Regions from separate parts of the Variovorax glucosi genome, predicted to be linked through region 2. Evidence: predicted binding sites of a transcription regulator. Region 2 holds the regulator's gene; each other region holds the start of a gene.
What was found. The regulator LexA, encoded in region 2, represses DNA repair genes until DNA is damaged. The targets are predictions, from matches to a motif close to ACTGTATNNNNATACAGT.
Positions count from the first base shown of each region.

Region 1: the regulator LexA is predicted to act here: its motif matches at 2,342-2,359, upstream of recA (recombinase RecA).
Region 3: the regulator LexA is predicted to act here: its motif matches at 5,257-5,274, upstream of ACSFA3_RS15245 (ATP-dependent helicase).

Region 1 is NZ_JBPJZE010000003.1:337,514-347,627, reverse strand. It holds gene ACSFA3_RS16355 (sensor histidine kinase) at 1-1,082, opposite strand, end outside; gene ACSFA3_RS16350 (response regulator) at 1,079-1,753, opposite strand; gene ACSFA3_RS16345 (MarR family winged helix-turn-helix transcriptional regulator) at 1,792-2,277, opposite strand; gene recA (recombinase RecA) at 2,423-3,547, shown strand; gene recX (recombination regulator RecX) at 3,548-4,009, shown strand; gene ACSFA3_RS16330 (hypothetical protein) at 4,137-4,505, shown strand; cobalamin riboswitch at 4,509-4,775, shown strand; gene cobM (precorrin-4 C(11)-methyltransferase) at 4,935-5,801, shown strand; gene ACSFA3_RS16320 (sirohydrochlorin chelatase) at 5,798-6,787, shown strand; gene ACSFA3_RS16315 (precorrin-8X methylmutase) at 6,765-7,457, shown strand; gene ACSFA3_RS16310 (cobalt-precorrin-5B (C(1))-methyltransferase) at 7,457-8,560, shown strand; gene cbiE (precorrin-6y C5,15-methyltransferase (decarboxylating) subunit CbiE) at 8,557-9,876, shown strand; gene cobI (precorrin-2 C(20)-methyltransferase) at 9,873-10,114, shown strand, end outside.
Region 2 is NZ_JBPJZE010000001.1:390,110-400,223, reverse strand. It holds gene ACSFA3_RS01955 (D-2-hydroxyacid dehydrogenase family protein) at 1-860, opposite strand, end outside; gene ACSFA3_RS01950 (hypothetical protein) at 931-1,329, opposite strand; gene lexA (transcriptional repressor LexA) at 1,442-2,116, opposite strand; gene ACSFA3_RS01940 (asparaginase) at 2,189-3,190, shown strand; gene adk (adenylate kinase) at 3,195-3,851, opposite strand; gene kdsB (3-deoxy-manno-octulosonate cytidylyltransferase) at 3,970-4,761, opposite strand; gene ACSFA3_RS01925 (Trm112 family protein) at 4,762-4,944, opposite strand; gene lpxK (tetraacyldisaccharide 4'-kinase) at 4,925-5,935, opposite strand; gene ACSFA3_RS01915 (ExbD/TolR family protein) at 5,943-6,407, opposite strand; gene ACSFA3_RS01910 (MotA/TolQ/ExbB proton channel family protein) at 6,445-7,077, opposite strand; gene xseA (exodeoxyribonuclease VII large subunit) at 7,386-8,696, shown strand; gene ACSFA3_RS01900 (superoxide dismutase) at 8,745-9,326, shown strand; gene ACSFA3_RS01895 (alpha/beta hydrolase fold domain-containing protein) at 9,401-10,114, shown strand, end outside.
Region 3 is NZ_JBPJZE010000003.1:101,416-111,529, forward strand. It holds gene ACSFA3_RS15220 (outer membrane protein assembly factor BamE) at 1-302, opposite strand, end outside; gene fur (ferric iron uptake transcriptional regulator) at 390-809, shown strand; gene hprK (HPr(Ser) kinase/phosphatase) at 862-1,818, opposite strand; gene ACSFA3_RS15235 (PTS sugar transporter subunit IIA) at 1,841-2,308, opposite strand; gene hpf (ribosome hibernation-promoting factor, HPF/YfiA family) at 2,414-2,743, opposite strand; gene ACSFA3_RS15245 (ATP-dependent helicase) at 3,104-5,242, opposite strand; gene corA (magnesium/cobalt transporter CorA) at 5,476-6,462, shown strand; gene ACSFA3_RS15255 (5'-methylthioadenosine/adenosylhomocysteine nucleosidase) at 6,469-7,194, opposite strand; gene ACSFA3_RS15260 (long-chain-fatty-acid--CoA ligase) at 7,191-8,882, opposite strand; gene ACSFA3_RS15265 (NAD(P)(+) transhydrogenase (Re/Si-specific) subunit beta) at 8,885-10,114, opposite strand, start outside.

The DNA of each region.
Region 1 (10,114 bases), on a different contig from region 2:
GTCGGGTTGCCCCGCAACGTCGCGCCGGGCGTGCCGGCTTCCGCGCCGTCGTAGCCGAGGTCGATGCGCTTTTCGATCGCGCGCGGCACGGCTTCGCGCACCACCTCGATCGTCAGGCGTGCCAGGTCGCAAGGCAGCAGTCCGACGACGGCGCCGCTGCTTTCCGCCCTCGCCAGCGACAGCAGCTGGTTGACGGTGTGCGTGGCGCGCACGCTGGCGCGGCCGATCTGCTTGAGCGACTGCTTGAGGTCCTCGGCATTCGCGCCCTCGCGCTGCGCCAGATCGGCCTGCATGCGCAGTCCGGCCAGAGGCGTCTTGAGCTGGTGCGCGGCGTCGGCCAGGAAGCGCTTCTGCGTCGCGATCGAGTCCTGCAGCTTGCCGAGCAGTTCGTTCACCGACGACACCAGCGGAATCACTTCCTGCGGCACCGACGATTCATCCAGCGGGCTCAGGTCGTCGGGCCGGCGTTCGCGTATGCGCGCCTCGATCACCGACAGCGGCTTGATGCCGCGCACCAGCGCCAGCCAGATCAGCAGCACCGCCAGCGGCAGGATCGCGAACTGCGGCAGCAGCACGCCCTTGATGATCTCGGTGGCCAGCACCGACTGCTTTTCCCGCGTCTCGGCCACCTGCACCAGTGCCGGCTGGACATCGGCGCCGGCCACCACCCAGAGCGAAGCGACGCGCACCGGCAGGCCCCGCATCGTCGCGTCGTGCAGGTAGACGACGCCGGGCACCGGCGGCTCGTCGGCCGTCGGCGCTGGCACGTCGCGCTCGCCGCTCAGCAGCTTGCCGGCCGCATCGAGCACCTGGTAGTAGACGCGGTCGGCATCGTCGCCGCGAAGGATCTCGCGAGCCGGCTGCGGCAGCAGGAACTGCAGTTTGCCGTCCTGAACAAGCACCAGCCTGGCCAGCGTCTGGACGTTGTATTCGAGCGAGCGGTCGAAGGGCGCGTTCGCGATGCCCTGCGCCACCAGCCAGGTCAGGCCGATGCTGACCGGCACCAGCAGCAGCAGCGGCGTCAGCATCCAGTCGAGGATCTCCCCGAACAGCGACCGCTGTGCGCGCTGGAAAAGCTTCAAGCTGCGATCTTCTCGAGGCAGTAGCCGAGTCCGCGTACCGTGGCGATGCGCACCGGGCCTTTCTCGATCTTCTTGCGCAACCGGTGGATGTAGACCTCGATCGCGTTGATGCTGACTTCCTCGCCCCATTCGCACAACCGTTCGACCAGCTGGTCCTTGCTCACCAGCCGGCCGGCGCGCTGCAGCAGCACTTCGAGCAGGCCGAGTTCGCGGGCCGAGAGTTCCACCATCTTTCCGTCGAGCGTCGCGACGCGCCCGGCCTGGTCGTAAACCAGCGGGCCGTGCTTGATCGCGTTGCTGGTGCCGCCCATGCCGCGGCGCGTGAGTGCGCGCACGCGGGCTTCGAGTTCTTGCAGCGAGAACGGTTTCGCCATGTAGTCGTCGGCGCCGTAGTCCAGGCCCTTGACGCGCTCCTCGACGCTGTCGGCCGCGGTCAGCACCAGCACCGGCATCTGCGAGCCGCGCGCGCGCAGCCGCTTCAGGATTTCGAGGCCGTGCATGTTGGGCAGGCCGAGGTCGAGGATCAGCAGATCGAATTCGCTGTTGGTCATGAGCGCCGCATCGGCCTGGGAACCGGTCGCCACGCGGTCGACCGCCGCTCCCGAGGTGCGCAGACTGCGCAAGAGCGCATCCGCCAGCACCTGGTCATCTTCAGCAATCAGTATCCGCATCGCCACCTCCGGCTCGTTGTGTCGTCCCCGCTCAAATTTTAGGCGCCTGCGTACGCTTCCAGTCCGATGGTTACTACGGTGGCGACATCGTCGCCGACACTTTGACGGAACTCGGCCTCCGCCTGCGCCACCGCATTCCGGAAAGCCTGCAGCCAGGCCAGCCCATCGGCGGTGAACATCACCCGGCGCGCGCGGGCATCGAGCGGATCGGGCGCGCGCACCACCAGCCCCCAGGCTTCGCACTGGTCGACCAGCGTGCCCATGGCCTGCTTGGTCATGCCGGCGCGCTCTGCAAGTTCGGTAAGGCGCGAGCCGTTCTGCGAGAGATGGCGCGTGATGTGGATGTGGGCCGCGCTGATCTGGGCTCGCGCCGCGAGGTTCGACAGCGCCAGCGGCACCTCGATGTCGTGCGCCATCAGCGCCAGCACGCGTTCGTCGAACCGACGCATGGCATGGCCGAGCAGACGGCCCAGATGGGTCTGGCGCCAGGCGTCGGCATCGTGGTGGAAGACATGTTCAGGCATGACTGAAATAGTAAATCAAACTGACTAAAAAATGGGTTTACTTCGTTCGACCAGCCCCTAAACTACTGTTCAAGCATCCAGCCTGTGGTTAAAGGCAGCTGGGTGGAATCGAATCCAAACCGTTGATATTTCAGGAGTTTTTCAAATGGACGCACTTGTCAAGGGCACCAGCATTTCCGTCGCCGGCAGCGAAAAAGCCAAGGCACTCCAGGCCGCACTGGCCCAGATCGAAAAGCAGTTCGGCAAGGGCACGATCATGCGTCTGGGCGAAGGCGAGGCACTGGAAGACGTGCAGGTCGTCTCGACCGGCTCGCTCGGCCTGGACATCGCGCTCGGCGTCGGCGGCCTGCCGCGCGGCCGGGTCATCGAGATCTATGGCCCCGAATCGTCGGGCAAGACCACGCTCACTCTGCAGGTTATCGCCCAGATGCAGAAGCAGGCCGGCACCTGTGCCTTCGTCGACGCCGAGCACGCGCTCGACGTTCAATACGCGCAGAAGCTCGGCGTGAACCTGTCCGACCTGCTGATCAGCCAGCCGGACACCGGCGAGCAGGCGCTCGAGATCGTCGATTCGCTGGTGCGCTCGGGCGCCGTCGACCTGATCGTGGTCGACTCGGTCGCCGCGCTCACGCCGCGCGCCGAAATCGAAGGCGACATGGGCGATTCGCTGCCCGGCCTGCAGGCCCGTCTGATGAGCCAGGCGCTGCGCAAGCTGACCGCCAGCATCAAGAAGACCAACTGCATGGTCATCTTCATCAACCAGATCCGCATGAAGATCGGCGTGATGTTCGGCTCGCCCGAAACCACGACCGGCGGTAACGCGCTGAAGTTCTACGCCTCGGTCCGCCTCGACATCCGCCGCATCGGCACGATCAAGAAGGGCGAGGAAGCGATCGGCAACGAAACCAAGGTCAAGGTCGTGAAGAACAAGGTCAGCCCGCCCTTCAAGACGGCCGAGTTCGACATCCTGTTCGGCGAAGGCATCAGCCGCGAAGGCGAGATCATCGACATGGGCGTGACCGCCAAGATCGTCGACAAGGCCGGCGCCTGGTATGCCTACAACGGCGAGAAGATCGGCCAGGGCCGCGACAACGCCCGCGAATTCCTGCGCGAGAACCCGGCGCTGTCGCGCGAGATCGAGAACAAGGTGCGCGATTCGCTGGGCATCCCGCTGCTGGCTGCCGATGCCGGCTCCGAGGAGTCCGAAGCCAAGGCCAAGGCAGATGCGAAGGCCGAAGCCAAGGCAGCCAAGGCGGCCGCCAAGGAATAAGTGGGCTTTTCCGCACCGTCGCTCAAGGGCCGCGCGCTGCGGCTGTTGAGCCAGCGCGAGCATTCCCGGCCCGAACTCGAGCGCAAGCTCAAGAAGTACGAGGAAGTGCCCGGTACGCTGGCTGCGGCCCTCGATGAACTGGCGGCCAAGGATTTCATCAACGAGGCGCGGGTCGTCCAGTCGGTGGTCAACCTGCGCGCGCCGCGCATGGGCGCCGCGCGAGTGCGTCAGGAACTTCAGCAGAAAGGCATTGCGCCCGAAGCGATCGCCGAAGCGGTGGCCGATCTGCGCGACTCCGAACTGGCGCGTGCCCGCGACGTGTGGGGACGTCGTTTCGATGCGCCGCCCGCGGATGCAAGGGAGCGAGGCCGCCAGATGCGTTTTCTGATGGCCCGCGGATTCGCAGGAAGCACGGTTTCAAAACTTTTCCGTTTTGACGCTGAGGCGGATGCAGACATCTGAATCAGTTGATCGAAACTTGTAATTTCCAGCTCGAACTGAACAAATGTAAAGATCGACTGATAAAGTTCGTGCTCATTGCGACGGCTCGGTAGGAGTCGATTTTGACGACTCAGCCGGAGGTGTTGGCATGGACAATTTCTCCAAAGGTCATGCGACCGAGAAAATTCTTCGTTCATGGACTTTCTGGATCCACACGCATCTGCGAGAGGAATGCCAGGAGTACATGGAGAACTACAAGCTCAAGGAAATGAACGCGGCGCCGGGCAACGAACGAGCGACCGCCATCTTCCGTGACCTCTGCGACGGCTCCACTGAAGTGGCCGTGATCTCGATCTGGGAATCGATGGAAATGATCCGCCGTTTCGTCAGGACCGAACACCAGCCCTCGATCCATCCGGACGACCGCAAGAAGCTGCTCGACCGCGATCCCGTCGTACGGCACGAGGTGATCACCGACGAGCACGTTTTCTCGTTGATGCCGGCCGAGTGGCGCTGATACACTGCGCCCGAGTTGTCAGGTGTCCTGGCGCTTCCTGGAAACGGGGAAGCGGCCAGGGTGAAACGGGAAGTCGGTGCGCAGTGGTTGAACGATGCCACGCCATGCCGACGCTGCCCCCGCAACGGTAAGCGAGTCGAAAGCAAGACCCCGGGATCCGGTCCCGAACCACTGTGTCACGAACGGCATGGGAAGGTGGTGCTTGCAGGAACGCACATCTCGTGCCTTCCGCTCGCGAGCCCGGAGACCGGCCTGACGACAAGCGCATGACCTTGCGGTGGGCGAGGATCGGCGGGCGGACGAATGGCGTCCGGCTCGATGCAACGCCGCATCCGCCGGAATCGCTCCCACCGACGCCTCCCGATTTCCCTCTCTCCGCCAGGTCGTACCGACCATCGAACGCGCGGCGGGCGCGGAGGGATCCATTTCATGAACGAGCGAAGCATCGCTCCAAGCGACGCGCCATCCGGGCCACCCGGCTCGTCCACGCCGGGAACCGTCTGGTTCGTAGGCGCCGGTCCGGGCGATCCGGAACTCATCACCGTCAAGGGCCGCGGCCTGATCGAACGCGCCGGCGCCGTTCTGTTCGCGGGCTCGCTGGTGAGCGAGGCGGCCACGCGCTGGGCGCCGGCCGATTGCGTTATCGCCGACAGCAAGGACATGACGCTCGAGCAGATGTCGGCCTGGCTGATCGCGCAGGCCGCGCGTTGTGAAACCGTGGTGCGTCTCCAGACCGGCGACCCGGGCCTCTACGGCGCGCTGATCGAGCTGGTGCAGCCGCTGGACGCAGCGGGCGTGCCGATCGCGGTGGTGCCGGGCGTTTCTTCGGCGATGGCGTCGGCGGCTGCGGCGGTCGAGAGCCTGACGCTGCCCGAAGTCACCCAGACCGTGATCTTCACGCGCGTCGAGGGCCGCACGCCGATGCCCGAAGGCGAATCGCTCGAAGCGCTGGCGGCGCACCACAGCACGCTGTGCATCTTCCTGAGCATCACGCTGATGGGCAAGGTCACGGCCGCGCTGCTGGCCGCCGGCTGGTCGCCCGATGCGCCGGTGGTGGTGGTGCACAAGGCCAGCTGGCCGGGCGAGGAAAAGATCGTTCGCGGCACGGTCGCCACCATCCAGGCGCTCTGCCGCGAAGCCCGCATCGCGACCCAGTCGATGATCATCGCCAGCCCCAACCTGGGCGCGCGGCAGTGGACAACGCTCGCCAAATCCAAGCTCTACGACGCGAGCTTCACCCATCGATTCCGGCGTGCCAGCGTGCCCGCCGCCGACCTCGTCCAGGACACCCCATGAACACGACCACGACACCCAGCGAAACCATCCTTCTGGTGGGCCACGGCTCGCGCGAAAAGTCAGGCAACGACGAGATCGAGGCCTTCGCCGCGCAATGGCGCGAACGCCGGCCCGGCTGGCGCATCGAGGTCTGCTTCATCGAGTTCTCCGAGATCACGATGAGCGAAGGCCTGCGCCGCGCCGCCGAGGGCGCGCGGCGCGTGGTCGTGGTGCCGCTGATCCTGAACGCCGCCGGCCACGTGAAGATGGACATTCCGCAGGCCATCGACGGCGCGCGGCTCAAGTTCCCGTTCGTGCAGTTCGCATACGCGCCGCACCTCACGGCCTGCGATCCGATCCTCGCGATCCTGCGGCGTCGCCTCAAGGGCGCGATGCAGGCGCTCGACATGCCCGACCCGACCACCACCGGCGTGGTGATCCTGGGGCGCGGATCGTCGGACCGGCAGGCCAACGGCGACATGGCCAAGATGGCGCGCTGGCTGATGGAGGAAACCGACCACGAGCTGGTCGACCTCGCCTTTACCGGCATCACCTATCCGCGCCTGGAGAAGGCCGTGCAGCGCCAGAGCCTGCTGGGCATGACGCAGGTCGTGGTGCTGCCGTACTACCTGTTCAACGGCACGCTGGTCGAACGCATCGCGCGCCAGGTCGAGAACCTGAAGACGCAGTACCCGACGATCCGTTTCATCTCGACGAAGTACTTCGGCTTCGAGCGCGAGATCTTCGAGGTGCTGGAGCAGCGCGTGCTCGACCTGCGCCGCGGCATGCCGATCGCGCTCATGCCCTGCGACGGCTGCAAGTTCCGCGACTTCGCGGTCGAGAACGGCATGGGCGGGCATCACCACGACGACGCGGTGCCGCACAACCACGATCACGACCATGCGCACGATCACGCGCATCCGCATCCGCATGCCCATCCGCATGACCACGCGCACGATCACGGCCATGACCATGGACACGCACATGACCACGCGCCCGCCCGTTGAGTCTCGCGCGAACGTCGTCACCGAGCAGCTCACCGCTGCCGGCCGCGCGATCGAGCACGACTCCTTCGCCGTGATCGACCGCGAGGTCACGTCGCACGCCTACACGGCCGAGCAATGGCCGGTGGTGCGCCGCATGATCCACGCGAACGCCGACTTCGACTTCAACGGCCTGACCGACTTCCATCCCGGCGCCATCGATGCCGCCGTTGCCGCGATCCGCTCGCGCGAAAGCCGCGTGGTGGCCGACGTCGAGATGATCTGTGTCGGACTCTCGGAACCGCGCCTGGGCCATTTCGGCATGGACACGCACCAGTTCATCAGCGACGAGGACGTGATCGCGCAGGCCAAGGCCGAAGGCACGACGCGCGCGGTGCAGGCGATGCGCAAGGCGCACCGGCTGGGGCTGGTCGACGGCGCGATCGTCGGCATCGGCAATGCGCCGACCGCGCTGATCGAGATCGTGCGGCTGATCCATGAAGAGGGCGCGCGCCCGGCGCTGGTGGTCGGGATGCCGGTCGGTTTCGTGTCGGCAGCCGAGTCGAAGGATCTGGTCGCGCTGGAGCACGAGGTGCCGTGGATCGTGATCCGTGGGCGCAAGGGCGGCTCGACGCTTGTGGTGGCCGCTATCCATGCGCTGCTCGGGCTAGCGGAGGCACGCGAACTCGCATGATGATGAAGAAGGACGCGCCCCGCGGCACCCGCACCGGTTTCACGACCGGCGCGTGTTCCGCCGCGGCCGCGCGTGCCGCCGTCATCGGACTCGTCACGGGCCAGGTGCCCGACAGCGTCGAATGCCTGCTGCCCAACGGCGACCTCGTGACCTTCGCGGTGCAGGACGGTCGCGTCGACGCGACCGGCACGCTGGCGCATGCGATGGTCGTCAAGGACGCGGGCGACGACCCGGACTGCACCGACAAGGCGCATCTCACCGCCGATGTACGGCTGCTGCCCGAACGCGCGGGGCAGGTATTGCTCGCTGGCGGCCTGGGCGTCGGCACCGTGACGATGCCGGGGCTCGGCCTGGAAGTCGGCGGTCCCGCCATCAACCCGGTGCCGCGCCGCAGCATCGAAGCCAACGTGCGTGCGGTCGGCGAGTCGCTGCTCGACGAGGTCGGGCTCGAAGTCGCGATCTCGGTGCCGCAGGGCGAGGAGATGGCGAAGAAGACGCTGAACGCGCGGCTCGGCATCCTCGGCGGGATTTCGATCCTCGGCACCACCGGCATCGTGAAGCCGTATTCGACCGCCGCCTACCGCGCGAGCGTGGTGCAGGGCGTGCACGTGGCCGGCACGCTGGGCCATGGCGTGGTCGTGCTGACCACCGGCGGGCGCACCGAGAAGTTCGTCATGGGCGAGATGCCCGAGCTGCCCGAAGCCGCCTTCGTGCAGATGGGCGACTTCCTGCGCTACGCGATGAGCGCCGCGGTCAAGGCCGGGCTGAAGCGCGTCGTCATCGGCGGCATGGTCGGCAAGCTCACCAAGATCGCGCAGGGCGAAACCATCACCCATGCGGGCCGCGCCGAGGTGGACACCGGCCTGCTCGCCGACATCGCGGCCGAACTCGGCGCACCGCCCGACGTATGCGAAGCGATTCGCGGCAACGAGACCGCGCGCTATGCCGGCGAGCGTATGGACGCGCTCGGCCTGGGCACGCAATTCCACACCGCGCTCGCGCAACGCGTCATCCGGACGCTGCGCGAGCGCTACCCCGACCGATTCGAACTGAAAGTGCTGGTCTGCGACTTCGATGGACGCAAGATCGCGGAGGCCTCGTGAACACCGACGAAGAACTGAAGATCAACCGATGCCGCATCCTGGGCGTGCTCGACGACGGCGAGGCCAGCCTCTCGCGTTCTGCGCTGGCGCATCTGCAATCCGCGCAACTGGTGATCGGCGGTGCACGCACGCTGGCGCTGTTCGCCACGCACATCGCGTCCGATGCCTTGCAGCGCGACCTCACCGGCGCGCTGTCGCAGGTGCCCGAATGGATCCGCGCCGCGCAGGCCGACGGCATGCGCGTGGTGGTGCTGGCGACCGGCGATCCGCTGTGCCACGGCATCGCCGCATACCTCGCGTCGCGCCTTTGCATCGAGGCGATCGAGGTGCTGCCGAACGTCTCGACGCTGCAGCTGGCCTGCGCGCGTCTGGGCCTGCCGTGGCAGGAGATGAAGTTCGCCTCCGTGCATGCGAAGGATGCCGGCGACTGGGTGCCGGGATCGGCGCCCTCCCACGGCCTGTATGCGCTGCTGCGCGACATCCGCCAGCACGACCGCCTGGCCGTGCTCACCAGCCCCGACAACACGCCCGACCGCATCGCGCGGATGCTGGTCGCCGAGGGTCTGGCCGACGATTTCGAGATGGCCGTCGCCGAGCGCCTGTGCCGGCCCGACGAGCGCGTGATCAGCGGCATGCGGATCTCCGCCGCGACCGAAATGCGCTTTGCCGACCCGAACGTGGTGCTGCTCTGGCGCACGCGAATGCGTACGCCGCAGGTGCTGTTCGGCCTGCCGGACGCGAGCTTCGAGCAGCGCCATCCCGAGAAAGGGCTGATCACCAAGAACGAGGTGCGCGCCGTGTCGCTGGCGCGCATGCAGTTGCGCATCGACAGCGTGGTGTGGGACATCGGCGCGGGGTCCGGCTCGGTCGGGCTGGAGGCCGCGCGGCTGTGCCGGATGGGTCATGTGTATGCGATCGAGAAGAACGTCGACGACGCCGCCATCGTCGGCCGCAACCGGTTGAACATGGGCATCGGCAATCACACGCTCGTGCACGGCAAGGCACCTGAAGGGCTGCAGCAGTGGGCCGATCCGGATGCGGTGTTCATCGGTGGATCGGGCGGCGAACTGGCCGAACTCATCGCGCAGGTGCTGCAGCGGCTGCGTCCGCAGGGCTGGCTGGTGATGAACTTCGTGACCATCGAGAACCTCGCCGCAGCTGTCGAGGCGCTGAAGGCGCAAGGTGCGACCTGGGACGTGCTGCAGCTGCAGGCTTCGCGCAGCAAGCCGATTCTGCACATGCACCGGATGGCGGCGGAGAACCCGGTGTGGATCGTGTGCGCTCAGGCCGCGCCAGCTACGGAGGTGACCGCATGACCGCGCCCGGCACGCTCCACGGCGTCTCGCTCGGTCCCGGCGATCCGGGGCTCATCACGCGCCGCGCGTGGTCGCTGCTCGTGCGGCCCGACGCGATCTGGACCTATCCGGTGCGCAGCCTTCGCAAGGAAAGTTACGCGCTCGACATCGCCTTGCGCGCCGGCCTGCAGCCGCCCGCGCAGCACCAGTCGCTGCTGTTCCCGATGACGCACGACGCCGAGAAGCTCGCGCGCCACTG
Region 2 (10,114 bases):
TCGAGACGGAGCAGGGCGTGACCCTGGAGCGGCGGCTCGCTTTCGAAGACGTCGATCGCCGCCATGCCCGGCTTGCCGCGATTCAGCGCCGCGAGCAGGGCGTCCGGTTCGACGAGTTCGGCTCGCGACGTGTTGACGAACAGCGCGGTCGGCTTCATGCGCGAGAGATCTTCCAGCGTCACGATGCCGCGCGTTTCTTCGTTCAGACGCAGATGAACGGTGACGACGTCGGAAGCCTGGAAAAAGGCCTCGCGACTCGGCGCCACCTGAAAGCCGTCCGATCGCGCCTGTTCGCGGCTGCCTTCGCGTCCCCAGATCACCACCTGCATGCCGAAAGCCTGTCCGTAGCGCGCCACCAGTTGTCCGATACGGCCATAGCCCCAGATGCCCAGCGTCTTGCCCTTCAGTACGGTTCCGAGCCCGAAATTGGGTGGCATCGAACCCGACTTGAGGCCCGACTGCTGCCATGCGCCGTGTTTCAGGTTGCTGATGTACTGCGGCAGCCTGCGCATCGCAGCCATGATCAGCGCCCAAGTGAGCTCTGCTGGTGCGAGCGGCGAGCCGCTGCCTTCCGCAACGGCCACGCCGTGTTCGCTGCAGGCCGTCACGTCGATGTGGCCCGCGACACGACCGGTCTGCGAAATCAGTTTGAGGCGGGGAAGCTTTTCGATCAGCTGACGAGAGATCTGCGTTCTTTCGCGGATCAGCACGATCACGTCGGCGTCCTTGAGGCGGACCGAAAGCTGGCCGATGCCTTTCACGGTGTTGGTGTACACCTTCGCCGCGTAGGCATCGAGCCTGGAAGCACAGCGCAGCTTGCGCACTGCGTCCTGGTAGTCGTCGAGAATCACAATGTTCATGGCGTCCCATTGTGCCTCGTCCCGCCTCATCGCTGCCTTAGCGACAGTTCAGCGACGGCTCAGCGACGGTTCAGTGCAGAACGCGCACTCCGTGTGAGATCTCGGCTGCTTCCAGCGCCGCGAGCCGGTCGAGTTCGGCGCATACGTCGACGAGACGCCCGGACAGGATGACGCGTCCGGTTCTTCGCTGGGTCTGTCCGGCCTGATGGGCGTCGACGGTTCGCACCACGCGCAACGGTCGTGCAGCCGGTCGTCCCGCAGCCGCGACGGCCGCCGGTGCATTCGACTCGTGCGAGACGGTCTCTGCGCTGCCGGTGGCACTGCGCGCCGTGCAGGCCGGACGAACCGAGACATAGCGCAGTCCCGCCGAGCGGTCGGTCGGACCCATGTCCTTTTTCGGCATCCAGCGGCAAGCCAGCGACTGCAGCGGTGCGAGCAGGTCCACGAAAGTAAGCAAAGCGATTCCCATGCGATCTCCAAATCAGAGGTTGAACACAGGCAGGATTGCATTCACAAAGGCTGGGAGAGGGTGATGGCCACACGCCATACGCCCGCCACCTCTCGCAGCGCGTGTGCTCAGGTCACATGAGCATCGTGTTGCGGATCAGACCGACGGCAAGGCCCTCGATCTCGAACGGCTCGCCCGGCTGGACGACGATGGTCGGGTAGTCGGGATTTTCGGCATGCAGCTCGATCACCTGCTCGTTGCGTTGAAGACGCTTCACCGTGACCTCGTCGCCGAGACGTGCGACGACGATCTGGCCATTGCGCGCATCCTTGGTGGACTGCACGGCCAGCAGGTCACCGTCCATGATGCCGATGTCGCGCATCGACATGCCGCGCACCTTGAGGAGATAGTCCGGCTGGTGCTGGAACAGCGTGTTCTCCAGGTAATAGGTCTGCTCGACGTGTTCCTGCGCCAGGATGGGCGAACCGGCAGCCACGCGACCGACGAGCGGCAGGGCGAGCTGCGACATGCCGGGCAGCGAGAGCGAAAACTGGTTGTTGCGCGACTCGTTGAGCGAGCGAAGCGCGTCTCCCTTGAGGCGAATGCCTCGGGATGTGCCGCTCACGAGCTCGATCACGCCCTTGCGTGCCAGGGCTTGAAGATGTTCTTCCGCTGCATTGGCGGACTTGAAACCGAGTTCTGCCGCAATCTCGGCACGCGTCGGTGGCGCGCCGGTGCGGGCGATGGTGCTGCGGATGAGATCGAGAATCTGCTGCTGACGGGCTGTAAGCTTGACGGCGAACTGCATGGGAACTCCTTGCGCTACTGTCTGGATATCCAGTACCTGTATTTTTAACCAGTTTTCTGGAGTTTGCAAGCAATGGACAACAAAAGTGCGCGTCAGCGACGCGTCGTCGTCATCGGCACGGGTGGAACGATCGCCGGACGTGCGTCGAGCGCGCTCGACAACATCGGATACAGCGCGGCAGAAGTCGGAGTGGCCGAACTGGTCGAGGATCTCGCGCCCGACGGTGTCACGCTCCTGACCGAGCAGGTCGCCCAACTCGACAGCAAGGACATGGATTTCGGTGTGTGGCAGTCGCTTGCCGACCGCTGCGCCGAGTGGCTGGCGCTACCGGACATCGACGGCATCGTCGTCACGCACGGCACCGACACGATCGAGGAGACCGCGTACTTCCTGCAACGGGTGCTCGCGCCGGAGAAGCCGGTCGTCCTGACCTGCGCCATGCGTCCCACAACGGCACTGGCGCCGGACGGTCCGCAGAACATGCGCGACGCCGTCTGCATCGCGAGCGGCACTCCGGACCCGTCGGCGTGCGGCGTCTCCGTCGTTTGCGCCGGACGTGTTCACAGTGCGCTAGACGTGCAGAAAGTGCATACCTACCGGCTGGATGCCTTCGATTCGGGCGATGCCGGTCCGATCGGCCACATGGAGGAGGGTGCGCTGCGTCGCGTACGAGAGTGGCCCGGTGGCGACCCGGCGGGCGCAGCGCAATCTCTGGAGCGTGTCCGCGCGCTTCCGGCAGACTGCTGGCCGCGTGTCGAGATCGTCGCCAGCCACGCGGGCGCCACTGGCCGGACGATCGATGCGCTGTGCGCAAACGCGACTGCGGGAGATGCGCTCGACGGACTCGTCATCGCTGCAACCGGCAACGGAAGCATCCATCGAAGCATCGAAGCTGCGGCACTGCGCGCTCGGGAGGCTGGCGTCGCGGTGGTTCGGGCGACGAAGTGCGCGCAGGGACGAATCCTGCCGATCGCTCACGCCACCTTGCGCGACGCGGGCAACCTTTCGCCGGTGAAGGCGCGAATCTCGCTGATGCTGGAATTGATGGGACCGAACGCCCACGCTTCCCGCTGACGGATCAGGCGCTGAGCGCTTCGAGTGCCCGCTTCGTGATCTCGTCGACCGAACCCACGCCGCTGATGGCGCGGTACTTCGGCGCTGCATCCGGCTCGGTCTTGGCCCATGCGGCGTAGTAATCCACCAATGGACGCGTCTGCTGGCTGTAGACATCGAGCCGCTTGCGCACGGTTTCTTCCTTGTCGTCGTCTCGCTGCACCAGCGCTTCGCCGGTCAGGTCGTCGACGCCTTCGGCCTTCGGCGGATTGAATGCGATGTGGTAGATCCGGCCCGACGCCGGATGCGAGCGCCGACCGCTCATGCGCTCGATGATGTCGCTGAACGGCACGTCGATTTCAAGGACGTAATCGAGCTTCACGCCGGCCGCACGCAGCGCGTCGGCCTGTGGCAGCGTGCGCGGGAAGCCGTCGAAAAGGAAGCCGCCGGCGCAGTCCGGCAGCGCGATGCGCTCCTTGACCAGATTGATGATGAGATCGTCGCTCACCAGTGCGCCGGAAGCCATGACGGCTTCGGCCTCAAGGCCCAGGGGAGTGCCCGCCTTGACCGCGGCGCGAAGCATGTCGCCGGTCGAGATCTGTGGGATGGAAAACTTGCGGCAGATGAATGCCGCCTGCGTGCCCTTGCCTGCCCCGGGGGCGCCCAACAAAATCAGTCTCATGGTGTCCTCGCACTTTTCTTGAATTTTTTGTCACGCCTTGGGGTCAATGCGCCGGGCGGAATTGCGTCGAGGATAGCATGCGGTTCCGTGCGAAATTCCCCTTGCGGAAGGTCCGGCGTCAGGTGCGGGACAGCAATTCGCGGACCCTGGCCAGGTCGTCCGGCGTGTCGATGCCGGGACCGGGACGCAGCGGGCTCACATGCACCGCGATCCGGTGTCCGTGCCAGAGCGCACGGAGCTGCTCCAGCGCCTCGGTGCTTTCGATCGGAGCCGGCGGCAACGCAGGAAATTCGCGTACGAAACCGGCTCGATAGCCATAGATGCCGATGTGCCGAAGCGCTTCCGGCAACAGCGGAAGCTGGCGCAGCCCGTCGGCTGAAACGCCGCCGTCGCGCCACCACGGAATCGGCGCTCGACTGAAGTACATCGCGTTGCCGCGCGCGTCGAGCACCGCCTTGACGACATTCGGATTCGCGTAATCCTCCGGCGAATCGATGGCGTGTGCCGCAGTGCTCATGGCGGCATCGTCGTGCGCTGCCAGCATGGCCGCGACGGCGTCGATCAGCGCGGGATCGATCAGCGGTTCGTCGCCCTGCACGTTGACCACGATCGTCGCGTCGTCGAGTCCGAGCAGCGTGCACGCCTCGGCCAGCCGGTCGCTGCCGCTGGCATGGTCGGTGCGGGTCAGCAGCGCCTCGACGCCGTGCGCGCTGCAGGCATCGACAATCCTGAGGTCGTCGGCGGCCACCACCACCCGCGAAGCGCTAGATGCGCTGGCCCGTTGCGCGACGCGCACAATCATCGGCAGGCCGGCGATGTCCGCCAGCGGCTTGTCGGGAAGACGGGTGGAGGCGAGTCGGGCGGGTATGAGGACGACGAATTTCGGGGGCGTCGGCACGACGGCGGTCATTCAGATGCCGAGTTCTTCATCGGAAAGTACGCGGGCCTCGTTCTCTAGCAGCACCGGAATGCCGTCGCGCACCGGATAGGCCAGACGCGCGCTGCGCGAAGCCAGTTCCTGTTTTTCGACGTTCCAGGTGAGCGGCCCCTTGGTGACGGGGCAGACGAGCAATTCAAGCAGCTTGGTGTCCATCGAGCGATGATAACTTTGCATCGAGCGCCTCGAAAAAGCGCGGCTCCGGTTCGAACAGCAACGGTATCGCGAGCGCTTCCGGAAAAGAACGCCACAGCTTGACCGCGTCCTTCTCGGTGCAAAGCACCACCGGCGCGACGCCGTCGACAGCTGGCAATGCCTGCCAGTCGCTGAAATCGTGGTGATCGGGCAGCGCGATGGTCCGGGTCAGCCGCAGTCCCCGGCATCGCAGCATCGAAAAGAAGGCCTCCGGCCGGGCGATCGCTGCGACGGCGACCAGTGGCCGGTTACCAGCAACGCCGAGTCCGTCGAGTGCGACGCGTTCGCCGTTTCGACGCAACGCGTAGTCGGCCAGTGCGCGCGTCGCCGCGAATCCGCCGCCGAATGCAGCGCGGGCGCCGGTGTGCAGCACCAGATCGCAGTGGCGCGGCCAGGGCTCGCGCAGCATGCCGGCCGGCAGCAGCCAGCCGTTTCCGATCCCGCGTTCGTCGAACACGCAGATCTCCACGTCGCGCCGCATGGCGAGATGCTGCAATCCGTCGTCGCTGACGATCAGCTGCACGCCGGGATGCCTCGCCAGCAGCGCGCGTGCGGCCTCGATCCGTCTGCTCGCGACGAACACCGGCGCGCCGGTCGCATGGCGCAGCAGCGCCGGCTCGTCGCCGACGTCGCGCGGATCGCTGTCGGCCAGCACTTCGCGACAGTCATGCGTGCGCCGGCCGTAGCCTCGCGAAACGACGCCGACCGAGAACCCGCGCATCTGCAGGTGACGCACGATGGCGATCACCACCGGCGTCTTTCCGGCGCCGCCCGCGACCACGTTGCCGACCACGACGATCGGAACCGGCACCCGGTCGCTCTTCGACCAGCCGGCGGCATAAAGCCAGCGGCGAACGGCGGTCAGGGCGCGATAGATCTGCGAGAGCGGCCAGAGCAATCGCGCTGTCGTTCCGCGACGCAGCCACGCTTCGGGCAATCCGGAGAACGCCAAGACCGGCCTAGCGCCGCGGCGACGGGTTCGACGGGCTGGCCGACGTCGATGGGGACGTGGACGTGGACGTCGACTGCGTCGCGAAGGTGATCTGCGACAGCCCGGCGCGGCGCGCGGCCTCCATCACGGTGATGACCGACTGGTGCGTGCTGTTGGCATCGGCACTGATGATCACCACGCTGTCCTTGCCGTCGACGGCGGCGCCGAGTGCGGCGGCCACGGCATCGACGCTCCGCTCGGTCACGACTGCCCTGTTCACCACATAGCGGCCGTCGGAAGAGATCGACACGATCACTTCCTTCGGACGGTCGCGCTGCGCATCCACGTCGGCGACCGGCAGGCGCAACTGCATCTCCGTGAACTTGCTGTAGGTTGTCGACAGCATCAGGAAGATGAGCACGACCAGCAGCACGTCGATGAACGGGATCAGGTTGATCTCCGGTTCGTCGCGCGAACCGCGCCGGAAGGACATGCGACCGCGCTTCATTGCATCGCTTTCATCGCTTCCGTCACTTCCGGAGGGCGTTCAGGTGACGGGCGAAGCGCTCGCCGGCCAGCTCGAGATTCAGCAGGTACTCGTCGACCCGGGTGCGGAAATAGCGCCAGAAGATCAACGTGGGAATCGCGACGATCAGGCCGAAGGCCGTGTTGTAGAGCGCGATCGAGATGCCGTGCGCAAGCTGTGCCGGATTGCCGGCGCCGGTTGCGTTTCCCGTGGGTGCTTGCGAACCGAAGATCTCGATCATCCCGATGACGGTGCCCAGAAGGCCCAGAAGCGGCGCTGCGGAGGCGATGGTTGCCAGCGCAGGCAGCCACCGCTCGAGGCGATGCGCCACCGCGCGGCCGGCGCCTTCCATCGCGGCATGCAGGTCTTCGTCGCTGCAGCGCGGATCGGCGTTCAGGGCACGAAAGCCGGAGGCCAGCACTTCGCCGAGTGCGGAGTTGTGTTCCAGCTTGGTGACCACGTCCACGCCTGGAATGGCCGTACGGGAGACGGCGATCGCCTCGCCGAGGAGCTTCGGCGGCAGGACGCGATCGGTCCTGAGGCTCACGAAGCGCTCGATGACCAGAGCCACCGCTAGCACCGAACACGCAAGCAACGGCCATATCGGCCAACCCGCTGCAACTATGATTGAAAACACGAAACCTCCCGCCTTGGACCGCTGAGCGAGGCGATTATCACCGAGGCACGAGACCGGTCCGCCGAACACGCAGCGACGCACAGAATCTGTGGATAACTTTGTGAGTAACTACGTTGGGAAGTCGTCCAAACCCGCATGGGCCGTGCCCTGCAACAGTTCGATTGAATTTTGAGCAGCTATTTATTCAATGAAATCAATGGGTTACACGGTAACTCGTGCGTCGAGGGCCGCTTGAACATGCACCAAAGGCATGCACTGCGCGCCTGTGGAAGAGTTTGCTACCACAACCCGCGCGAAGCGCAATCCGCATGAGCGCGCGCCCACCGGTTTCCGTCTCGGGAATGCGCGTCTGGGACGTCGGCGCGCTGTGTCATGCCGTTGCCGAGACGCTCGATGCACGCTTCAATCCAGTGTCGGTCCGCGGCGAGATTTCCGGCTTTTCGCGGGCTGCGAGCGGGCATTGCTATTTCTCGCTGAAGGACGGCAGCGGCCAGTTGCGCTGTGCGATGTTCCGGCGCGCGGCCGGCATGCTGGACTTCTCGCCGCGCGAGGGCGACCAGGTCGAAGTACGCGGTCGCCTGGCCGTGTACGAGCCGCGCGGCGATCTCCAGCTGGTCGTCGAAAGCCTTTCGCGCGCGGGGCAGGGCGCGCTCTTCGAGCAATTCCTGCAACGCAAGGCGCGGCTGGAGGCCGAGGGGCTTTTCGATCCGGCACGCAAACGGTCGCTGCCCGTGATGCCGCGGACCATCGGCGTCGTGACCTCGCTGGGCGCCGCGGCACTGCACGACGTCGCGACCGCCCTGCAGCGCCGCGTTCCGCATCTGTCGGTGGTGCTTGCGCCGTCGGCGGTCCAGGGTGCGAATGCGCCGGCCGAACTGGTCCGCGCGCTCGAATCGCTCTACGCGCTGCAGCCGGCCGTCGACGCAATCCTGCTGGTGCGCGGTGGCGGATCGATCGAAGACCTGTGGGCTTTCAACGACGAGACGCTGGCGCGCGCCATCGCGCGCAGTCCGGTTCCGGTGGTCAGCGGCGTGGGACACGAGACGGATTTCACGATCGCGGATTTCGTCGCCGATCTGCGCGCGCCGACGCCGACCGCCGCGGCCGAGCTGATCGCCGCACCGCGCGATGTCTGGCTCAACGCGCTGTCGCAACTGGAAGACCAGCTGACGGCCGCCATCGGCAGCCGGCTCGACACGCTTTCGCAGCGGCTCGATCTGGCCGCCGGACGTCTAGGCCGGCCATCGAACGCGGTGGCGAGACAGCGGTTGTCGCTTGCGCACGATGCGCAGCGGCTGCGCTATGCCGTCGCTTCCCAGAAAGAACGACTCGCGACGCGGCAGCGCGCAGCCGAGGCTGCGCTTCTGCCGGCATTGGCAGGCTACGTCCGTCAACGCAGCGAACGACTGGATCGCCACGCAGCGCATCTGCGCCTGCTCGATCCCGCGCTGGTGCTGCAGCGCGGTTATGCGTGGCTCACCGATGCGCAGGGCCGTGCCGTCACGAGCGCCCGCCAGGCGACCGAAGGCGATGCGTTGTCAGCGCAACTCGCGGACGGCTCGGTTCCTATGACCGTTTCGGGCTCACCGACACGGCGTCTGCCGACGCGAGTCAAGTAATTACTTCCTAGAATCATTGTTTCCCGCAACCAACCACGAGCATAAAAAATGGAACACGTACTTCCTCCTCTCCCGTACCCGATGGACGCACTGGCCCCTGAATACTCGAAGGAAACCCTCGAGTACCACTACGGCAAGCATCACAACGCGTACGTCGTGAACCTGAACAACCTGCAGAAGGGCACCGAGTTCGAGAGCCTCCCGCTCGAAGACATCATCAAGAAGTCCAGCGGCGGCATCTACAACAATTCGGCCCAGATCTGGAACCACACGTTCTTCTGGAACTGTATGAAGCCGCAGGGCGGCGGTGCACCTTCGGGCGCGCTGGCGGCCGCTATCGATGCCAAGTGGGGCTCGCTGGATGCCTTCAAGGAAGCCTTCACGAAGTCGGCCGTTGGCAACTTCGGTTCCGGCTGGACGTGGCTGGTGAAGAAGGCCGACGGTTCGGTGGACATCGTCAACACCGGCGCCGCCGGCACGCCGCTCACCACCGCCGATGTCGCGCTCCTGACGGTCGACGTCTGGGAGCACGCCTACTACATCGACTACCGCAACCTGCGTCCGAAGTTCGTCGAGACCTTCCTTTCGAAGCTCGTGAACTGGGAATTCGCCGAGAAGAACTTCGGCTGATCGCCGGTCAGCGCGACCAGGCAGGCAATGAAAACCGACCCGCGGGTCGGTTTTTCAATTCAAGGAGCAGACCGATGAAGCTGACAGGATTCCTGCTTGCAGGCATGTCGATGATGGGAATCGCGATGAATGCTGCAGCGCTCGACAGTCCGGCGACCGGCGACGCGGGCTTGCCGGGCTACGCGTCCGGCGCACAGGTCATGCGGGTCGGAACCACACGAGGTCAGATCGACACGATCGGCAACCTGATCTATTCGCAGGTGAAGTCGACGCGTTCCGTGCGCCAGCTTCGGATGACGATCCTGGTGCCCCGGACGGACGACCTGAAGCCGGCCATCGTCTATTTCCCCGGTGGTGGTTTCACCTCGGCCGACCACGAAAAGTTTTCCGAGATGCGCATGGCGCTGGCTCAGGCCGGATTCGTCGTCGCAGCTGCCGAGTACCGGGTCGTGCCGGACCGGTTTCCCGCGCCGGTCGAGGACGGCAAGGCCGCCGTGCGTTATCTGCGCGAACATGCGGCGGAATACGGCATCGACCCGGCGCGGATCGGCGTGCTCGGGGATTCGGCCGGAGGTTATGTCGCGCAGATGCTCGGCACCACCAATGGCGACAAGGTCTTCGACAAGGGACAGTTTCTCGAGAAGTCCTCGGAGGTTCAGGCGGCAGTGACGCTCTACGGGATTTCCGACCTGAGGAGCATCGGCGAAGGTTTCCCGGAAGCAATACGGAAAGTCCATGAGTCACCGGCGGTGACTGAAGCGCTGCTGTTGAACGGCCCCGCCTTCGCG
Region 3 (10,114 bases), on a different contig from region 2:
TGCGGCTCGACACCCTGGCGGCGGATGGTGAAGACATAGTCCCAGCGATCGGCGTGGAAGACATCGGTCAGCAGCGAAGTGCCGAGCAGCTCGCGTACCTGCTGCTTCGACTGGCCGGCCTTGAGCATGTCGACCTGCTCCCTGGACACGAAATTGCCCTGGACGATTTCGACTTTGTAGGGCGTGACGGCGTCAAGGGCGCCGCGCGTGCGCTCGGTGACGCTGCTGCAGCCACCCACGAAAAGCGTGGCGCCGACAGCGGCGACAAGCAACCACAGGCGGCTTCGGTGTATGGCAAACATAGGGAAAGAGGGTAGCGATATGATCAAACCATTGTAGCGGCTGGCCCCCCGAGGCCCTGCCTGCACGGCAGGCGCAGGAAAAGACCCATGGGCAATATCGACGAACTCAAAAACACCGGCCTCAAGGCCACATTGCCGCGTCTGAAGATCCTCGAGATCTTCCAGACCGGAACCCAGCGCCACATGACCGCCGAAGACGTCTTCCGCGTTCTCCTGAACGAGCGCTCAGACATCGGCCTGGCCACCGTCTACCGTGTTCTCACGCAGTTCGAACAGGCAGGCATCCTCGAGCGCAGCCATTTCGAAAGCGGAAAGGCGGTCTACGAGCTCAACGAAGGTACGCACCACGACCACCTGATCTGCACCTCGTGCGGCAAGGTCGAGGAGTTCTACGATGCGGAAATCGAACGCCGCCAGCAGATGATCGCCAAGGACAAGGGCTGGATCATGCAGGATCACGCGATGTCGTTGTACGGCCTGTGCGGCGAATGCGCGAGCCGGCGCTGAGCGCCTGATCGGGCGCGCCGGCAACCTCTCCTGGCCGGCATCAGTCTGGACACTAGTCCGGCGAGCCGCTGTCCATTGCCTTGTGGTGACGCGCCACGAAGTCGGCATAGGTGTCGATTCCGCGCAGCTGGAGGATCGAGTTGCGCACCGCCGCCTCGACCAGCACTGCGATATTTCGTCCTGCGACCACCTGGATGATCACCTTGCGCACCGGAATACCCAGTACGTCCTGCGTCAGAGGCGCTGCGGGCATGCGCTCGTAGTCGCGCTCGAAGCTGTCGCGACGCACCAGGTGCACGATCAGCTTGAGCCGCATCTTCCGGCGCACCGCCGTCTCGCCGAAGATCGCCCGGATGTCCAGCAGGCCGATACCGCGCACTTCCAGCAGGTTCTGCAGGAGCTCGGGACAGCGGCCCTCGATGGTGTTCTGGTTGATGCGGAACAGGTCGACCGCGTCGTCCGCGACCAGGCCGTTGCCGCGCGAGATCAGTTCCAGTCCGAGTTCGCTTTTTCCGAGTCCCGATTCGCCGGTGATCATCACGCCCAGCCCCAGGATGTCCATGAAGACGCCGTGCATCGACGTGCGCTCGGCGAAATGCTTGGACAGGTAGGCGCGCAGCAGATCGATCACGAAGGCAGAGCCTTCGCGCGTCGCGAACAGCGGCAGTTGCGCGCGCTCGCAGATCGCCAGCAATTCGTCGGGCGCGGCCTGACCATCGGCCAGCACCAGCATCGGCGGTTCCAGCGTCACGATGCGCGCGATGCGGCGGGCGCAGTCTTCCGGCGTGCCGCGCGAAAGGTAGGCGACTTCACGCGCGCCGAGGATTTGCACCCGATACGGGTGGATGTAGTTGAGATAGCCGACCAGATCGGCCGCGGACTGCGCCCGGCTGATGACCTCGACATCGAACTGCCGCTCGGACGCGCCCAAGCCCGCAAGCCACTCCCAGCGGAGCGAACTGCGGAATTCCTCGAACATCGCGTCGGCGCTGATCACCGTCGGCTTCATTCGCGCTGGGAAAAGTGGATGTTCAGGCCACCTGCGCCGATTGCCAGCCGGCAATCAGGGCATGCAGCGCCGCGGCGTCGGTGCTCGACTTGATCTGCTCGCGCAAGGCGGCGTCGCTGAGCAGTTCGGCGATTTCGGAGAGGATTTCGAGATGCTTCTGCGTCGCCGCTTCAGGCACCAGAAGAAAGATCAGCAACACGACCGGCTGCTCGTCCGGCGCATCGAAACCGATCGGATCGGCCAGCTGAAAAACGGCAGCCATTGGTGCCTTCATGCCCTTGATGCGGCCATGAGGAATCGCGACACCGTGACCGAGCCCTGTCGAGCCGAGGCGCTCTCGAGCGAAAAGACTGTCTGTGATCAATGCCCGACCCAGGCCGTGCAGATTCTCGAACAACAGACCTGCTTCTTCGAAAGCACGTTTTTTGCTCGTGGCATCGACGCTCACGAGAACTTGAGCGGGAGGCAGGATGGACGCGAGGCGATTCATGGTGAGGGCGGGACGGGGGCGATTATGCACCCGCGCGGCAAAAAGCAAAGGGCCACACGAAGGTGGCCCGCAAGGGTGTTTGCCCGAATGGGGTTTACGAGTTGCTCACATCAGGCGCTTGGGCGCCGCGTGGTGGTGATCCTGCAGTCGATCCTTGTGGCGGACGACCTGACGGTCCAGCTTGTCGACGAGATCATCGACAGCAGCATATAGATCAGCGTGGCTCGATTCCGCGAACAGATCGCTTCCCTTGACGTGAATGTTGCATTCGGCCTTTTGTCGGCCTTCCTTTTCCTTTTGCTTTTCCACCGTGAGGATCACCTTCACATCGACGACCTGGTCGAAGTGGCGTGTGATCCGGTCCAACTTGGTGGTGACGTAACTGCGCAGGGCGGGGGAAACATCGAGGTGATGGCCGCTGATCGTCAAATTCATAAATGACCTCCTGGAATTGACGGTTGGGAAAAGACCGCTTCCCCGGGCGGGGTCGCAGTCGGCTTGGGGAAAGTGATAGAAGGGCGGATAGAAAAAGATAGAAAGGCTTTTGCCGGTGCGATGGAATAACTATGCACAAGCTGTCACCGTATTGCAACCGGACAAGGGCAGGGAATGAAAACGAAATGAATGTTCAGTTTTTTGCAGATGCAAACAGCTATCCATTCCATAGCAGCAACCCCACGAGAGGCAACGATCGCGACGGCCTTTAATACGAAAGACCACTGTCAACAACATCACGTTTCGACCCTCTCGATCGGAGGGACGAACGACCGTCGAAGCCGGTCGAGCACGGTACTTTCAACGCCAGTTGGCGCGCATCCGGCTCAGAAGATCGATGGTCGCCGCTGGCGCGGGCACGCTGGGCGCACGCACGGGAGGCGGCGGCCAGGTGACATGCTCGAAACGGGCTGCGTCCGCCTCCGTGATGAAGCGGCTTCGGCCTGCGTAAACGTGCCGGTCGCCACGTGCTGCCTGTTGCGTGACGTAGAAGCGCTGCGGCACCAGCACATGCAGATGGTCGCGCGCACGGGTCATCGCGACATACAACAGCCGCCGCTCTTCCTCCAGCTCCTGCGCGCCCTGAGCCACATCGGCAGGCAGGCAGCCGTCGACCACGTTGAGCACGTGCACCGAAGTCCATTCCTGGCCTTTCGAGGAATGGATGGTCGACAGGATCAGATAGTCCTCGTCGAGCAGCGGAGGGCCGGCGCGATCGCTGGTCGCCTCGGGAGGGTCGAGCGTGAGTTCGGTCAGAAAGCGCTCCCGCGAACCGTAGCCCGTCGCCAGACGCGCGAGTTGCTCGACATCGCCGCGTCGCACACCGGCGTCGTCGTGCAGCCGCTCCAGATGCGGCAGATACCAGCGCAAAGCCAGCTCCATGTCTGCCGGCCAGGCCAGCCCCGGCGTGCGCAGGGAAGCGTAGATGTCGGCGAAGCGAGCCCATTCGACGTGGGCCGATGTCGGCGGTACGAAAGATGCCACGGCGGCTGCCGGATCGGCGGCCACGTCCATCGCGTCCAGCAGCCGCGTGGCCGTCGCCGGTCCGATACCGGGGATCAGCTGCGTGACGCGAAATCCGGCCATTCGACCGCGGGGGTTCTCGGCAAAACGCAGCACGGCCAGCAGATCCTTGACGTGAGCCGCTTCCAGGAATTTGAGACCGCCGTATTTCACGAAAGGAATGTTGCGTCGCGCCAGTTCGAGCTCCAGTGCGGCGCTGTGATACGACGTGCGAAACAACACCGCCTGCGACTTCAGCGCCAGGCCGCCTTCACGATGTTCGAGCACCTTGTCCGCAACCCATTGCGCCTGTTGCGCCTCGTCGGGAACAAGCACCAGCTGGGGCCGACCGGCGGACGGCTTGTCGGTCCAGAGCGTTTTGGCATGGCGCTCGGTCGCGGCGGCGATGACCGCGTTCGACACATCGAGGATCGGTTGCGTCGATCGGTAATTGCGCTCCAGCGTGACGATGCGCGTCCCGACAGACGCCGGGCCTCCGGGCGTCGGCCGCACGAACTGCTCGGGAAAGTCGAGGATGTTGCGAACCGTGGCGCCGCGAAACGAGTAGATCGACTGTGCGTCGTCGCCGACCACGGTCAGCCCGCGGCCATCCGGCTTCATCGCCGTCAGGATCGAAGCCTGAAGCCGGTTGGTGTCCTGGTATTCGTCGACCAGCACATGGTCGAAGCGATCGCCGACCTGCGCGGCAAGCGCCGGCTCGGCCACCATGCCGGCCCAGTACAGCAGCAGGTCGTCGTAGTCGAGCACGTTCTGCTGCTGCTTGGCCTCGACGTACGCGCCGAACAGCCGCTTCAGCTCCTTCGCCCATTCGGCACACCACGGAAACGAATGCTTGAGCACATCGGCCAGCGGCGCGCAGGTATTGACCACGCGCGAATAGATCGACAGACACGTGCCTTTCTGCGGAAAGCGGCGCGTGGTGCCCGACAGACCGATGTCGTGCCGCACCATGCCCATCAGGTCTTCCGCGTCGCCACGGTCGTGGATGGTGAAGTTTTCTTTCAGGCCAATCTGCGCCGCGTACTCGCGCAGCAAGCGTGCGCCGATGCCATGGAAAGTGCCGGCCCAAGGGAGCGACGGCGCGGCGTCGGAGCGCAAATCGAGCACGCGCGCTGCGACCTGGCCGGCGCGGCGTTCCATCTCCTGCGCGGCGCGGCGCGAAAACGTCAGCAGCAGGATGCGCTGCGGATCGGCGCCGCGCGCGATCAGGTACGCGACGCGGTGCGCAAGGGTGCTGGTCTTGCCGGAGCCGGCGCCGGCGATGACCAGCAGCGGCCGCGTGTCGACCGGCTCGCCCGCCGCCGCCACACCGACGCCGTGTTCGACCGCCGCACGCTGCTCGTCGTTAAGACCGGCGAGCGCAGCTACCAGCCGCGTGGTCTGATCGTTTGAAACGAGGGGTTCGACGGTCTGCATGGAGACCCGACTCTACTGTATATCCGTCCAGTCCGACGCAGAGCTGTCACAGGGTGGAGTGCCATAATCGCGGGTCGCTGCAACCGGAGATTCCTGCGTGGAAACCTGTCCGTCTTGGCAGCTTTCAATGCCCGTCTGACCGTCGTCGGCGGAGGTGTTGAAAGCGCCACCATCCTTCGCCCTCTTGCCATTTTCATGGCCATCGCGTCAGTTTTTCACGGGAGTGAGCCCACATGCTCAACATCTTCACGCTCGCCAACGGACGTCTGGTCCAGGAAGAGATCGAGGCGCTCGAAGAGCTTTCGCAGTTCCAGCCGATCTGGGTCGACCTCGAATCGCCGACGGTCGAGGAAAAGCGCTGGATCAAGCAGTACTACGGCCTGTCGATTCCCGAAGACGCGATGGACGAGGACATTGAGGAGTCCGCGCGTTTTTACGAGGAAGACAACGGCGAACTGCACATCCGCAGCGACTTTCTGATCGACGACGAAGACGACCCGCGCTCGGTGCGCGTCGCTTTCATACTGAACCAGCACAACGAGGAGTTGCGCAGCCGCGGCGTCCTGTTCTCGATCCACGACGAGGACGTGCCGGTGTTCCGTCTGCTGCGCATGCGCGCGCGCCGGGCACCGGGTCTGATCGAGGATGCGAAGGAAGTCCTGCTCAAGCTTTTCGACGCCGACGCCGAATATTCCGCCGACACACTCGAGAACATCTACGAAGAACTCGAGCGGGCCGGCAAGAAGGTGCTCGAAGGCAATGTGAGCGACGAGCTGGCCGGCGAAGTGCTCGGCGCCATCGCCCGCGAGGAAGACCTGAACAGCCGCATCCGCCGCAACGTGATGGACACGCGCCGCGCGGTGAGCTTCATGATGCGCAGCCGCATGCTGAATGCCGATCAGTTCGAGGAAGCGCGACAGATCCTGCGCGACATCGAATCGCTCGACAACCACACGGCTTTCCTGTTCGACAAGATCAACTTCCTGATGGATGCGACCGTCGGTTTCATCAACATCAACCAGAACAAGACCATCAAGATCTTCTCGGTGGCCAGCGTCGCGCTGCTGCCGCCGACGCTGATCGCGAGCGTCTACGGGATGAATTTCAAGTTCATGCCGGAGCTGGAATGGGAGTACGGCTACATGTGTGCGATTGCGCTAATGGTGGCGAGCGCGCTGGGACCGATGCTTTATTTCCGCCGCCGTGGATGGCTCAAATAGGCTCGCTCAGTCCAGTGGCAGGCGGCGCAGTAACGCGTTGACTATCGCGGCTGAGCTGGGGCTGGCTACCGTTCGGATGAAATCCAGGAAATCGCCGTGGGCGGCGTCGTCGGCACGGTCGGAAATGGTGCGTACGGCGGCGAACGGAATGCCGAAGTCGTGGCAGACCTGGGCGAAGGCGGCGCCTTCCATTTCCACGGCTAGTGCGTCGGGCAGTTCGGCCTGCAACGCGCGGGCCTCGGCGGTGGTGGAGACGAAGCGGTCGCCGCTGATCAGCAATCCGCGATGCACGCCCGCCTGCGGCATGGCCTCGCGCGCCGCGTCGACCAGCGCTGCGGCCAAGCCGGCATCGGCTGCAAAACGGCTGCGCCCGTACAAGGGCACTTCGTGGCGAGGAAAAAGCGGCATTGCATCCATGTCGTGCTGCAGGTATTCGCTGCCCACCACCACGTCGCCAACCCGTACGTCCCGACCGAGCCCGCCAGCCACGCCGGTGAAGACGACGCGGTCGACGCCGAAGCGCGTCGCCAGCACGGTCGCCGTCGTGGCGGCAGCCACCTTGCCGATGCGCGCCAGCACCGCTACGACGTCATGCCCGTGCAGATGCCCCTGCCAGAACTCGCGACCGGCAACCACGACCCTGCGCTCGTCGGGCATGAGCTCAAGCACGGCGGCTATTTCTTCATGCATCGCCGAAACGATGGCGATCGGAGCAGCGCCGGCAGGAGTCACTTCTTCGCGTCGCGCAATTCGCGCCGCAGGATCTTGCCGACCGGGGTCTTGGGCATGTCGTTGCGGAATTCAATCACCTTCGGCCGCTTGTAGCCGGTCAGGTTCTCGCGGCAGAAGTCGCGCACCTGCTGCTCGGTGAGAGACGGGTCTTTCCGAACGATCACGACCTTGACCGCTTCGCCCGTCTTGTCGTCGGGCATGCCGACCGCCGCGCATTCGAGCACGCCCGGAACCAGCGCGACGACTTCCTCGATCTCGTTCGGATACACGTTGAAGCCGGACACCAGGATCATGTCCTTCTTGCGGTCGACGATCTTGAAGTAGCCCCGCTCGTCGACCACACCGATGTCGCCGGACTTGAACCAGCCGTCGGCCGTCATGACTTTCGCAGTCTCGTCGGGGCGCTGCCAGTAGCCGGCCATCACTTGCGGCCCCTTGATGGCGATTTCTCCGGACTGGCCGGGCGGCACCGGTTGGCCATCGTCGTCGAGCAGCGTCATCCGGGTACCGGGCAGCGGCAGGCCGATGGTGCCGGTGTAGGCCTTGCTGTCGGTCGGGTTGCAGCTGACCGACGGCGAGGTCTCCGAGAGGCCATAGCCTTCGCAGATCGGACAACCGGTTTTCGCAAGCCAGAGTTTGGCGACCGCCGCCTGTACCGCCATGCCACCGCCGACCGAAACCTTCAGATTCTTCCAGTCGACGGTGTCGAAATCAGGATGGTTCGCCAGGCCGTTGAAAAGCGTATTGACCGCCGGAAAGCTGTGGAAAGTGTGCTTCGACAGCTCTTTCAGCGTTCCGGAGAGGTCGCGCGGGTTCGGGATCAGGATCGATTTGCCACCGGTCTTGAGCGACAGCATCATGTTCACCGTGAAAGCGAAGATGTGATACAGCGGCAGCGCGCAGACGCTGGCAGGTTGCTCGCCGGCAGGAATCTGCCGCATGGCGGGTTCGTTCCAGGCCTCGGACTGCAAGACGTTCGCCACGACGTTGCGGTGCAGCAGCACGGCCCCCTTGGCGACGCCTGTCGTGCCGCCGGTGTACTGCAGCACGGCGACGTCGTCGGGGCCGATCTGCACCGGTTTCGCAGAATTCGACGCGAGCAAAGCCTCGCCTTGCTTCAACGCCGCGTTGAAGCGCACCGCGCCGGGCAGCTCGTACGCTGGCACCAGTTTCTTGACGTTCCGCACCACGTAGTTGACGACTGCGCCCTTCAGCGCGCCCAGCCGATCGCCCATCGCGCCGAGCACGATGTGCTTCACCGGCGTCGACGACAGGCAGTGTTGCAGCGTGGCGGCGAAGTTCTCCATGATGACGATGGTCTTCGCGCCGCTGTCCTGCAACTGGTGCTCCAGTTCGCGCGGGGTGTAGAGCGGATTGACGTTGACCACGATCAGCCCGGCCCGCAGGATGGCCGCGACCGCCATCGGGTACTGCGGACAGTTCGGCATCATCACTGCGACGCGGTCGCCCTTGACCAGGCCCAGCCCCTGCAGATAGGCGCCGAATTCGCGGCTCCGGCGGCCGACTTCGGCATAGCCGACGTCTTTTCCAAGAAAGCTGTAGGCAGGGCGATCCGCGAATCTCTCGAAGCTCTCGTCCATCAGCGCGGCGAGCGATGTGTACCTGGAACCGTCGACATCGGCCGGAACGCCTTCCGGATAGCTGGCTAGCCAAGGTCGGTCTGCGATGCTCATTCGATCGCCTTGGTCATGTCCTCGACCACCTTCTTGGCATCGCCGAAGACCATCATGGTCTTGTCCATGTAGAAGAGCTCGTTGTCCAGGCCGGCGTAGCCCGCGGCCATGCTGCGCTTGTTCACGATCACCGTCTTTGCCTTGTAGGCCTCCAGGATCGGCATGCCGTAGATCGCACTGCCCTTGGTGTGCGCGGCAGGATTCACCACGTCGTTGGCGCCCAGGATGATCGCGACATCGACCTGTCCGAATTCGCCGTTGATGTCTTCCATCTCGAACACCTGGTCGTAAGGCACTTCTGCCTCTGCCAGCAGCACGTTCATGTGACCCGGCATGCGCCCAGCGACAGGATGGATCGCGTACTTGACGGTGATGCCCTTCTCGGTGAGCTTGGCCGCGAGCTCCTTCACCGCATGTTGCGCGCGGGCCACGGCCAGGCCGTAGCCCGGCACGATCACCACGGTTTCGGCATTGCTCAGCACGAAAGCCGCATCGTCGGCGCTGCCGGACTTGACCGGGCGCTGCACCGCGGCACCGGCGGCGGCTGCCGTCACGGCCTCGCCTCCGAAGCCGCCCAGGATCACGTTGAAGAACGACCGATTCATCGCCTTGCACATGATGTAGCTCAGGATCGCGCCCGAACTGCCCACCAGGGAACCCGCCACGATCAGCATCGCGTTGTTCAGGCTGAAGCCGATGCCCGCCGCCGCCCAGCCCGAATAGCTGTTGAGCATCGACACCACCACCGGCATGTCCGCGCCGCCAATCGGAATGATGATCAGCACGCCCATCGCAAAGGCCAGCGCCAGCATCGCGAAGAAAGCGGTCCAGCTTTCCGTCGCGACGAAGACGAGGCCCAGCGCGACCGTCAACAGCCCCAGTGCAAGGTTCAGCATGTGCTGGCCCCTGAAGGACACCGGCGTTCCCTGGAACAGCCGGAACCTGTACTTGCCCGACAGCTTGCCGAAAGCGATCACCGAGCCGCTGAACGTCAGCGCGCCGATGGCCGCACCCAGGAACAGTTCGAGCCGGTTGCCGTAAGGAATCGCATAGCGCAGGAAGCCGTCGATCAGCACCGTGCCTTCTGCGGTCACGGCAGCGCCGATCGTGGCCAGGACCGGCGGCGGCGTGATGCCGAAGGCCCAGGGCTCTGCCACCGCCGCGACGCCGATGAACACCGCCGCCAGGCCGATCATGCTGTGCATGAAAGCCACCAGCTCGGGCAT